One region of the Nocardioides exalbidus genome, then DNA from elsewhere that is predicted to be linked to it. Evidence: riboswitches for the same ligand, from Rfam matches in the RefSeq annotation. Region 1 holds a riboswitch; each other region holds the start of a gene.
The links. A riboswitch is a leader RNA that binds a small molecule or an ion and turns the genes downstream of it on or off. The one in region 1 is predicted to bind cobalamin.

Region 1 (3,264 bases):
GTCGAGCGGTCCTCAGATCACCGTCCTGGAAGAGGATCCGGCCGCCCTGGCGCCCTCGTGCCTGCTGGTGAGGAGCCGCTGCCCGGATCGTCTCGATCAGGTGCAGCCCGCCGTTGCCGGTCGGGTCGGCGCCGATCCGCCGTCCGTTGCTCGTCAGCGCGCGGCTCCGCTTGCCCGACTCCCCGGCGCCGGTCCCGTGCACCTCGAACCGCTTCACCTTGTAGGGGTCCGCCGCCCCGATGACCGACGTCTGACCCGCGCCACTCGGCCGTGAGTCTCCCGGAGACTCAACGTCGGTCGGCTCGTCGGACGTCATGGAATCGCTCGGTTCGGACCGGGGATTCTCATGACGTCCGCTGTCGTCGGTGTCGCTCTCGTCCGGCTGGTCGGGCGTCATCGACTCCGGTTGCTCGGACGATCCGTCGTCATGACCTTCCGGGTCGGGCTCCGGCGGAAGCGGCGGCTCCGGGTCCGGCTCCTCGTCCCCGAGGATCTGGTCGAGCAGCTCCTCGTCGAGCCCGGGAGCGTCGAACGGATTCCGCCGCCGCCGGTGAGGCAGCGCCAGCAGCGCCGCCTGCCGGATGTCGGCCCGGGTGACGTGGGTCCGCCCGTTCCAGGCGGCGTGCGCGATCGCGGTCCGGGTCGTGACGATGTCCGCGCGCATCCCGTCGACCTTGAAGGCGGCGCACACCTCGGCCACCTTGGTCAGCACCGCGTCGGTCAGCTCGACCTCGGGGAGCAGCTTGCGGGCGGCGGCGATCCGGTCGGTCAGCGCGCGCTCGGCGTCGGCGTACGACTCGACGAAGGCATCGGGGTCGGCGTCGAAGGCGAGCCGACGTCGTACGACCTCGGCGCGCAGCTGCGGGTCGCGCGGTGCGGCGATCTCGACGGTGAGGCCGAAGCGGTCGAGGAGCTGGGGGCGGAGCTCGCCCTCCTCGGGGTTCATGGTGCCGACGAGCACGAAGCGGGCGGCGTGGGCGACCGAGACGCCGTCGCGCTCGACGGTGGAGCGGCCCATCGCGGCGGCGTCGAGCAGCAGGTCGACGAGGTGGTCGTGGAGGAGGTTGACCTCGTCGACGTAGAGGATGCCGCGGTGCGCGCGGGCGAGGAGGCCGGGCTCGTACTCGGCGACGCCGTCGGCCAGCACCTTCGAGAGGTGGAGCGAGCCGAGCACGCGGTCCTCGGTGGCGCCGACGGGCAGCTCGACGAGGCGTACGGGCCGGGTCTCGGTCTCAGCGTCGCTTCCCCAGGCCCCGTCGGGCGACGTCTCGCCGGGAGCGGAGGAGAAGCGGTCGCCGGCGACCACCTCGATGGGCGGCAGCACGGTGGCGAGGGCGCGGACGGTCGTGGACTTGGCCGTGCCCTTCTCGCCGCGCACGAGCACGCCGCCGACCTCGGGGGAGATCGTGGTGAGGAGGAGGGCGAGCGTCATGTCGTCGCTGCCGACGACTGCGCAGAGGGGGTACTGCTGTGGCATGGGGGCTCCCGCTCTCGTTGCCAGGTTGGAACTGGTCAGCGGGAGGCCGGTCTTCGGACTTCCCGGATCGCCCTGTTGGACGTCTCGAGTCACCGCAGCGGGCCCTGTGCCGGACTTTCACCGGCTTCCCAGATTCTCCCCAAGCTTCGGGGCACCTCTCGCCTTGTCCGCGTCACGATAGCGTCTGCGGCCATGTCGTCCACTGCAGTGCCGTTCAGTGATGGGCCCAGCGAGATCGTGGTCGTCGGGATCGGCGCCGACGGCTGGTCCTCGCTCTCTCCGTCCTCGCAGGCGCTGGTGCTCGAGGCGTCGGTGCTCTGGGGCGGGTCGCGTCACCTCTCCCTGGTGCCCACTGTTGACGGTCAGGTGCGGGTGCCGTGGCCCTCTCCGCTGGCGGCCTCCCTGCCTGCGCTGCTCGCTGAGTACGCCGGGCGCCCGGTCGTCGCGCTCGCCTCCGGGGACCCGCTGGTGTCGGGCATCGCAACCACGCTCTTGGAGCACGGCGCCCCGGTGCGGGTGGTGCCTGCTGTCTCGTCGGTCGCGTTGGCGCGGGCGCGGATGGGGTGGTCCTCCGAGTCCTGCGAGGTCGTCTCGCTTGTCGGTCGTCCCTTGGAACGTCTGGTGCTAGCCCTGGCACCGGGTCGTCGGATCCTGGTGCTGTCGTCGGACGCCTCGACGCCGGCTGCGCTGGCTTCGCTGCTGACCACGTCGGGCTGGGGTGCGTCTTCTTTCACGGTGCTCGGGGACCTCGGCTCGCTGTCCGAAAGTTTTCAGTCAGGCGTCGCCTCCTCCTGGTCCGCGCAGTCACCGGCGCTGAACGTCATCGCCATCGAGGTCTCCGGCAACGGTCTGGCCTCCTGGGCCCCCGGCCTTCCCGACTCGGCCTTCGAGAACGACGGCCAGCTCACCAAGCGTGACCTCCGCGCCTCGGCCCTCGCCCGCCTCATGCCCGCCCCCGGCCAGCTCCTCTGGGACGTCGGCGCGGGTGCCGGCTCGGTCGGCATCGAGTGGATGCGCACCCACCCGTCTTGTCGGACCATTGCCATCGAGTCCGACCCCGAGCGCGCGGCGCGCATCGGACGCAACGCTCACGCTTTGGGCGTCCCCGACCTCCAGGTCGTCGAAGGCCGCGCCCCCTCAGCCCTCACCGGGCTCGAAGCGCCGGACGCCATCTTCATCGGAGGCGGCGCCACCCGCGAAGGCGTACTCGACGCCTGCCTCGCCGCCCTCAAACCCGGCGGCCGCCTCGTCGTCCACGGCGTGACCCTCGAGACCGAGGTGTTGTTGGCGAAGGCGTACGCCGACCATGGCGGGGAGCTCATCCGGATCGGCGTCGAGAACGCAGCACCAGTCGGCACCTTCACGGGCTGGACACCCGCTCGCGGAGTCACTCAGTGGGCCCTGCGGCAGGCACTTGCCTGAAGCACGACACGTGCTGCACTCCGCCTCTGTGACGCGTCCGGAGCGCTGCCGAGCAACCATGGGCGATCGGCTCAACGCCGCAGTGTCAGCACGACGCTCACGGCGGCGTAGTAGACCACGTACAGCAGCGACAAGGCGGTGACGACGACGCTCGGATCGGGGAACTGCACCAGCATCACGGCGTAGGTCACCAGCCACGACCCCGCCAGGACGAGGTTGAGGCCGCGGGCGGTGGCTGTGCGGGAGGGGTAGACGTACTTGATGGGTACGAAGACCAGCACCACGCAGGTCAGGAGCAGAGCTGCCGTCGCTCCAGGGGAGACGCCCAGCACGATCACGTAGAAGGCCAGGACATTCCAGTAGCT
Region 2 (3,264 bases), 2.3 Mb from region 1:
CGCCTTCGGCAACCAGCCGGTCGTCGCCGAGTGGAACCTCGCCCGCTTCGCCGAGGCGCTGCTCCCGCTCCTCGCCGAGGAGCAGGACGACGCCGTCGCGATCGCCACCGCCTCCCTCGGCCGGTTCCGCACGCTCTACTCCGCCGCGTGGTCGCGCGGCATGCGCGAGAAGCTCGGCCTGCCGGACGGCCTCGCGGACGACGTCGTCGCCGGCCTGGCCGGCGACCTCGTCGAGCTGATGCGCGACAACCACGTCGACCACACGGGCTTCTTCCGCGCGCTCGGTCGCGCCGCCCGCGGCGACGTCGAGGCCGCGCGCGGGCTCGTGCTCGACCTGGCGGCGTACGACGCCTGGGCCGCGCGCTGGCTCGCGCTCGCCCCCGACGCCGACGCGATGGACCGCGTCAACCCGGTCTACGTCCCCCGCAACCACCTCGTCGAGGAGGCCCTCGCCGCCGCCACCGGTGGTGACCTCGGTCCGTTCGACCGGCTGCTCGACGCGGTCCGTGAGCCGTACGTCCCACGCCCCGGGCTGGAGGCGTACGCCGACCCCGCGCCGGAGTCGTTCGCGGGCTACCAGACCTTCTGCGGCACCTGAGCCACCTGCGTGTGACCGCTGTCTCGGGGTCCACGACCCACGCGGGTGGTAGCGACCGCGGCGAAGACTGACAAGGTGTCGTCATGGCTCGACGACGTACTCCCGAACCCGCCCCCACGCCTGCGCCCGTCCCGGCGCCGCCGTCGCGCGAGGAGACCATCGGCCACGGCCTGTCGTGGACGGCGCGGTGGAGCCTGCGCTTCGTCGGCATCGCCCTCGGGCTGGTGCTGGTCGGACTCGTCATCAAGTACGCCTGGGTGATCATCTTCCCGGTGCTGATGGCCCTGATCCTCTGCACCGTCCTGGCGCCGGTCGCCTCGTTCCTGCGCCGACGCCTCAGGTTCCCCAACGCGCTCGCCGCCGGGGTCACCGTCCTCGGCGCCATCCTCGTGGTCGTCGGGGTCGGCTACACGATCGCGCCGTCGGTGGCCTCGCAGGGCGGCGACATCGTCGACAGCGCCAGCGAGGGGCTCCAGCACGTGCAGGACTGGGTGCAGAGCTCCGACTTCGTCTCCAAGGAGCAGATCGACGCCGGGCTCCAGGGCCTGCAGGAGAAGCTGACCGGGTCCGCCGGCACCATCGCCTCGGGCGTGCTGGTCGGGGTCTCCGCGATCACCAACGGCCTGGTCAACCTGGTGCTGGTGCTGATCCTGACCTTCCTCTTCGTCAAGGACGGCTCCCGGTTCCTGCCGTGGGTACGCCGCCTCGCCGGCCCCACCGCCGGGCGGCACCTCGCCGAGGTCGGCGACCGCGCGTGGGCGACCCTGGGCGGGTTCATCCGGACCCAGGCCCTGGTGTCGCTCATCGACGCCGTCCTCATCGGCGGCGGGCTCCTGCTGATCGGCGTCCCGCTGGCGATCCCGCTGGCTGTCCTCACCTTCTTCGCCGGCTTCGTGCCGATCGTCGGCGCCTTCGTCGCCGGGTCGATCGCCGTCCTCATCGCGCTGGTGTCCAACGGCCCCACCGGCGCCCTGCTGGCGCTCGCGCTCATCGTCGCCGTGCAGCAGGTGGAGGGCAACGTGCTGTCCCCGATCCTGCAGTCCAAGTCGATGAACCTGCACGCCGCCGTCGTGCTGCTGGCCGTCACCCTCGGCGGCACCCTGTTCGGGATCTCGGGCGCCTTCCTCGCCGTGCCCGTCACGGCGGTACTGGCCGTCGTGGTGCGCTACCTCGACGAGGTCGTCGACGCGCGGACCAGGTCCGGCGTCGCGCCACGTCCTTCCGGGGACTGACGCTGCCCTAGACTCGCCGCCAGACGCAGACCGGGAAGTCGGTGCAAGCCCGACACGGTCCTCGCCACTGTGACTGGGGAGCTGCGCCCGAACACGCCACTGGACCGCACGGTCCGGGAAGGCCGGGAACAGCGCTCGACCCAGGAGTCAGGAGACCGCCTGCGTCCATTTCCGCACATGACGATTCCACGAGAGATGGAGCGCAGGACCGATGGACCGACCCCTCGCACGAGCAGACCGACCCACCGTCACCGTCTGCCGCGGCTGCTGCTGCGGCACGACGAAGAAGCGACCGCTGGTCGACCACGCCGCCCGGCTCGACACCCTGCGCACGCTCCTCGGCGACGCCGCGACCGTCCGCGTCACGGACTGCCTCGGGCCGTGCGAGCGCTCCGACGTCGTCGTGGTCAGCCCCTCCCCGGGCGCCCGCCGCGACGGCGCGCGGCCGGTCTGGCTCGGCCTGCTCAACGGACGCCACGAGGCGTCGGCCATCGCCGACTGGGTGCACGCCGGCGGACCGGGCGTCGCCGACCTGCCCGAGAGCCTGCGGCGCTCGCCGTTCCGGCCGTCGTCCACCGCGACGAAGGTGTGATCGTGCGGCACCTCGACACGGACCTGACCTCGCTCGCCGTCTTCCTGGTCGACCGGCTCACCGAGGACCTCGCGCTGCTCTGGGAGCGCGAGTCGTCGCGCGAGGGCGACCTGCTGCGACCCGGGCTCGCCGCCCAGGTCGCGGTCATCGACGAGGTCCTGGTGACCCTGCGATCCGGCCTGCTCCCGCCGCGGCGCGAGCTCCGGCTCCTGCTCTTCGGCTACGGGGCGCACCCCGACTACGACCCGGTCTGGACGCAGCGGCTCTCGAGGTGACAACATCGGCACATGCCGATGACACAGGTGGATGCCGATACTCGACCGATCGCCGAGACTGCGGCGCTGACGGCGGCCGCGTGCCTGTTCAACGGCTTCAGCGACCGCTCGCGGCTCGCCATCGTCCAGCACCTCGCGCTGGGAGAGCACCGGGTGGTCGACCTCGTCCGACACCTGGGCCTTGCCCAGTCGACGGTCTCGCAGCACCTCGGATGCCTCGTCGACTGCGGCATCGCCCAGGTGCGACCGGAGGGGCGAGCCTCGCTCTACTCCCTCACCCACCCGGAGGCGACCATGGACATCCTGGCGTGCGCGGAGCGCATGCTCGCGCTCACCGGCGACGCGGTGACGCTGTGCGGGACCTACGGCGTCGAGGCGCGCCGGCGATGACCACGGACGTCGCCCTCCTGAGCGTCGCCGACCGCCGGCGTCTCGGGCGTCGCGCACAGCTCCTCGCCGGCGCATCAGTGGCCTACAACGTCGTCGAGGCGGCCATCGCCGTGACCGCGGGTCTCGCCGCCGGATCGGTCGCCCTCGTCGGATTCGGGCTGGACTCGGTGGTCGAGG
Region 3 (3,264 bases), 2.3 Mb from region 1:
AGGGACGACACGCGGGAGAGCCTCGCCGGGTCGACCTCGCGCTGGGTCGCCGTGAACCACGGCACGTTGAAGACCTCGATCCCGACGCCGCACACGACGTAGGCGGCCACGACCCATGCCGCCCCGAGGTCGAGGGCGAGCGCCAGCGGCGCGAGCGCGTATGCCGCCAGGCCCGAGAGGGCCACCCACCCCTGGTTGGTCGGGCGCCACCACGCGACCACGAATGCGCCGCCCAGGGCGCCGAGGGCGTACGCCGTGGCGACCGCAGCAACCAGGGCCGTCCCGTCCCCACTGTCGCGAGCCACCAGGGGGACGGCGACCGCGGTGACGGAGTAGCCGGTCAGGATCACGGTGGCGAGGGCTCCGAGGCCACCCAGGAACCACGGGTGACGATGGGCTTCCTCCAGGCCTTCGGCGAAGTCCGCCGCAAAGCTGCTGCGCTCCGACCCAGGGGGCCTGCTGGCGCGACGGGTCGACGGGGAGCCGGAGGGTGTGACGCCGGCTGCCAGCAGCCAGATCCCTGCTGTCCCCAGCAGCAGCGCAGGGGGATCGAGGACTGTGGAGGCGAGTCCGGTGATCGCCGGTCCAGCAAGCACGCTGACCCGCACGGCGATGCTGATCGCTGCGTTGGCGCCCTGCCGTCGTTCGGGTGGGACGAGGGCACCAGTGCCTGGAAGGCCGGTCGGCACGCGCCCTGCCCGACGCCCACGGCTGCCGCTGCTGCGAGGCCGAGCACGGTGAGCGAGGAGTGCACGGCGAGGGCGAGGAGGGCTGAGGACAGCGCCGCACCCGCTGCTGCGACTCCGACGACCGAGCGGCGCGGGTAGCGGTCGGCCAGCACTCCCGCGACTGGCATGACCACGAGGAACCCGACCGTGCGAACCGCCAGGAGCCCGCCGAGCTGACTCGCCGTCAGAGTGGTGTCGACCAGCGCCAGGCCGAGGACGAACGGCATCGACCAGGTGGCGACGCCGGAGGCGGTGGTGGCGACCCAGAGCCGTACGAAGGCCGGGTCGAGGCGAGGTGTCACGCGCGCATCCTCGGGTTGTTGCAAACAATTCGCAACAAGGTGGTGCTCCCGGCTGATCGTGACGACCGGCAGTGCTAGCGTTCGGGCCGAGTCGAACGCATCCTCTGGGATGCCAGGGAACTCCGGTGTGAATCCGGGACTGGCGCGCAGCGGTGAGGGAGACAGCGGCGCTACACGCCACTGGGAGAGATCCTGGGAAGGCAGCGTCACTGGTTGATTCCCGAGTCCGAAAACCTGTCGGCTCACGTGTCCGTCACCTGGGCCCTCGCGATCGGGGTTCGAGACCCGAGAGGCCCGCAGTGGACCCGTCATCCCTCCTGCCCGCGCACCCCCTGCCCCGGACGCGGGTGCGACCGTGACGCACCGACCCGGCAGATCGTCGAGGTCCAGGAGGCGCCTGCCGTTCTGGCCGCTGGTCGTGGTCCTTGCCCTCGCGTGGGCCGCGAGTGCCGTGATGTCGTTGGCCTTCGGGTCCGAGCGGATCCCGGTCGCCGAGGTCGTCTCGACGGTCAACGACCGCTTCACCGGCGAGCAGCCCGGCCGCTGGGACATCATCGTCTGGGAGCTGCGCGTGCCGCGCGCCCTGATGGCGCTGGTCGTCGGCGCCGGGCTCGCGGTCGCGGGCGCAGGCATGCAGACGCTGGTCCGCAACCCGCTGGCGGACCCCTACCTGCTCGGCATCAGCTCCGGCGCCTCGGTCGGTGCGACGGCCGCGATCACGACGGGTGTCCTCGGTGGCTTCGGGATCTACGCGGTCTCGACCGGCGCGCTGCTCGGTGCGGTCGGCTCGGCCCTGCTGGTCTACCTCGTCGCGACCGCCCAGGGCGGCCTCACGCCGTTGCGACTGGTGCTCACCGGTGTCGTGCTGTCCTCGGGCCTGTCGGCGATCGCCTCGTTCCTGGTCTTCATGGCCGACGACGCACGCGCCGCGAACTCGGTGCTGTTCTGGATGCTCGGCAGCGTCGGAGGCGCGACCTGGGAGAAGCTGTGGGTCCCGGCCGTCCTCGTGCTGCTCCTGTCCGCGGCGATGATGTCGATGCACCGATGGCTCGACGCACTGGCGGCGGGCCCGGAGACCGCTGCCGCACTCGGGGTGAACGTCGCCGCCCTGCGCACGACGCTGTTCGTCGGGCTCGCCGTGCTCGTCGGCGTGCTGGTCGCGGTCAGCGGCGGCATCGGCTTCGTCGGCCTGATCGTCCCGCACGCCGCCCGCCTGGTCGTGGGCGCGCGGCACAGGGTCGTCATCCCGGTCGCAGCACTGGGCGGGGGAGTGTTCCTGCTGTGGGTCGACGTGCTGGCGCGGCTCGCTGTCCGCCCGCAGGAGATCCCCCTCGGGGTCGTGACCGGCGTCGTCGGCGCCCCGCTCTTCCTGCTCCTGATGGGGCGCGGCACCTACACGTACGGCGGTGAGAGGTGAGTCGCCTCGCGCTCAGGCTGAGCGGCGTGTCGGCCCGGCTCGGCGACCGCGAGGTCCTGCGTGACGTCGACCTCGAGGTGCCTGTCGGGGCACGGCTCGGGGTGGTGGGTGTCAACGGTGCCGGCAAGTCGACCCTGCTGCGGGTGCTGGCCGGAGCACTGTGCCCGAGCGAGGGCACGGCCTACCTCGCCGACGAGTCGGGCGAGCTCCGCGACCTGCACCGCACCAGCGCCCGCGACCGCGCCCGACGGCTCGCCTTCGTCCCCCAGGAAGAGCTCGTCTCCGCCGAGCTCCTCGTCGGGGAGATGGTTGCGCTCGGCCGCGTCCCCCGCACCCGCCCGTGGTCGCGCGGTGGCAGCGACGAACGGGCCATCGTGGTGGCTTCGCTCGAGGCAGTCGGCCTCGCCGACCGGATCGACGACCCGTGCGACCAGCTCTCGGGCGGTGAGAAGCGCCGCGCCGTGCTGGCCCGTGGTCTCGCCCAGCAGTGCCCGCTGATGCTGCTGGACGAACCGACCAACCACCTCGACGTGGCCTGGCAGCAGCGCCTGCTGCACACCGTCGCCCGCGAGGCACAGACCCTGGTCGTCACCATCCACGACCTCGATCTCGCGCTGCGCTCATTCGACCAGGTGGCCGTCGTCGGCTGGCCGGAGGGCCGCGACCGTGCGACGTCCCCGGCGACCCTCGTCGCCGTCGGCCGTCCGAGCGACGTGCTGGGCGCGGCGCGCATCGAGGAGCAGTTCGCCGTCGGCTCGGTCCAGGTCGCCCACCCCCACCTCGAACAGTCGCACCTGCTCATCCACCACCTGCCCGA

Region 2: it holds a riboswitch for cobalamin, as region 1 does, so the genes downstream of both, BLV76_RS16155 (hypothetical protein) here and BLV76_RS05185 (magnesium chelatase subunit D family protein) in region 1, are expected to answer to the same signal.
Region 3: it holds a riboswitch for cobalamin, as region 1 does, so the genes downstream of both, BLV76_RS16440 (FecCD family ABC transporter permease) here and BLV76_RS05185 (magnesium chelatase subunit D family protein) in region 1, are expected to answer to the same signal.

The regions. Positions count from the first base shown of each region.
Region 1 is NZ_FNRT01000002.1:998,736-1,001,999, reverse strand. Features, by position in the region: gene BLV76_RS05185 (magnesium chelatase subunit D family protein) at 1-1,477, opposite strand, end outside; cobalamin riboswitch at 1,505-1,651, opposite strand; gene cbiE (precorrin-6y C5,15-methyltransferase (decarboxylating) subunit CbiE) at 1,670-2,899, shown strand; gene BLV76_RS05175 (CDP-alcohol phosphatidyltransferase family protein) at 2,971-3,264, opposite strand, start outside.
Region 2 is NZ_FNRT01000002.1:3,277,970-3,281,233, reverse strand. Features, by position in the region: gene BLV76_RS16165 (protein adenylyltransferase SelO) at 1-598, shown strand, start outside; gene BLV76_RS16160 (AI-2E family transporter) at 682-1,830, shown strand; cobalamin riboswitch at 1,862-1,988, shown strand; gene BLV76_RS16155 (hypothetical protein) at 2,042-2,422, shown strand; gene BLV76_RS16150 (hypothetical protein) at 2,425-2,697, shown strand; gene BLV76_RS16145 (ArsR/SmtB family transcription factor) at 2,710-3,087, shown strand; gene BLV76_RS16140 (cation diffusion facilitator family transporter) at 3,084-3,264, shown strand, end outside.
Region 3 is NZ_FNRT01000002.1:3,340,537-3,343,800, forward strand. Features, by position in the region: partial or broken gene BLV76_RS16435 (MFS transporter) at 1-955, opposite strand, end outside; cobalamin riboswitch at 1,106-1,286, shown strand; gene BLV76_RS16440 (FecCD family ABC transporter permease) at 1,485-2,447, shown strand; gene BLV76_RS16445 (ABC transporter ATP-binding protein) at 2,474-3,264, shown strand, end outside.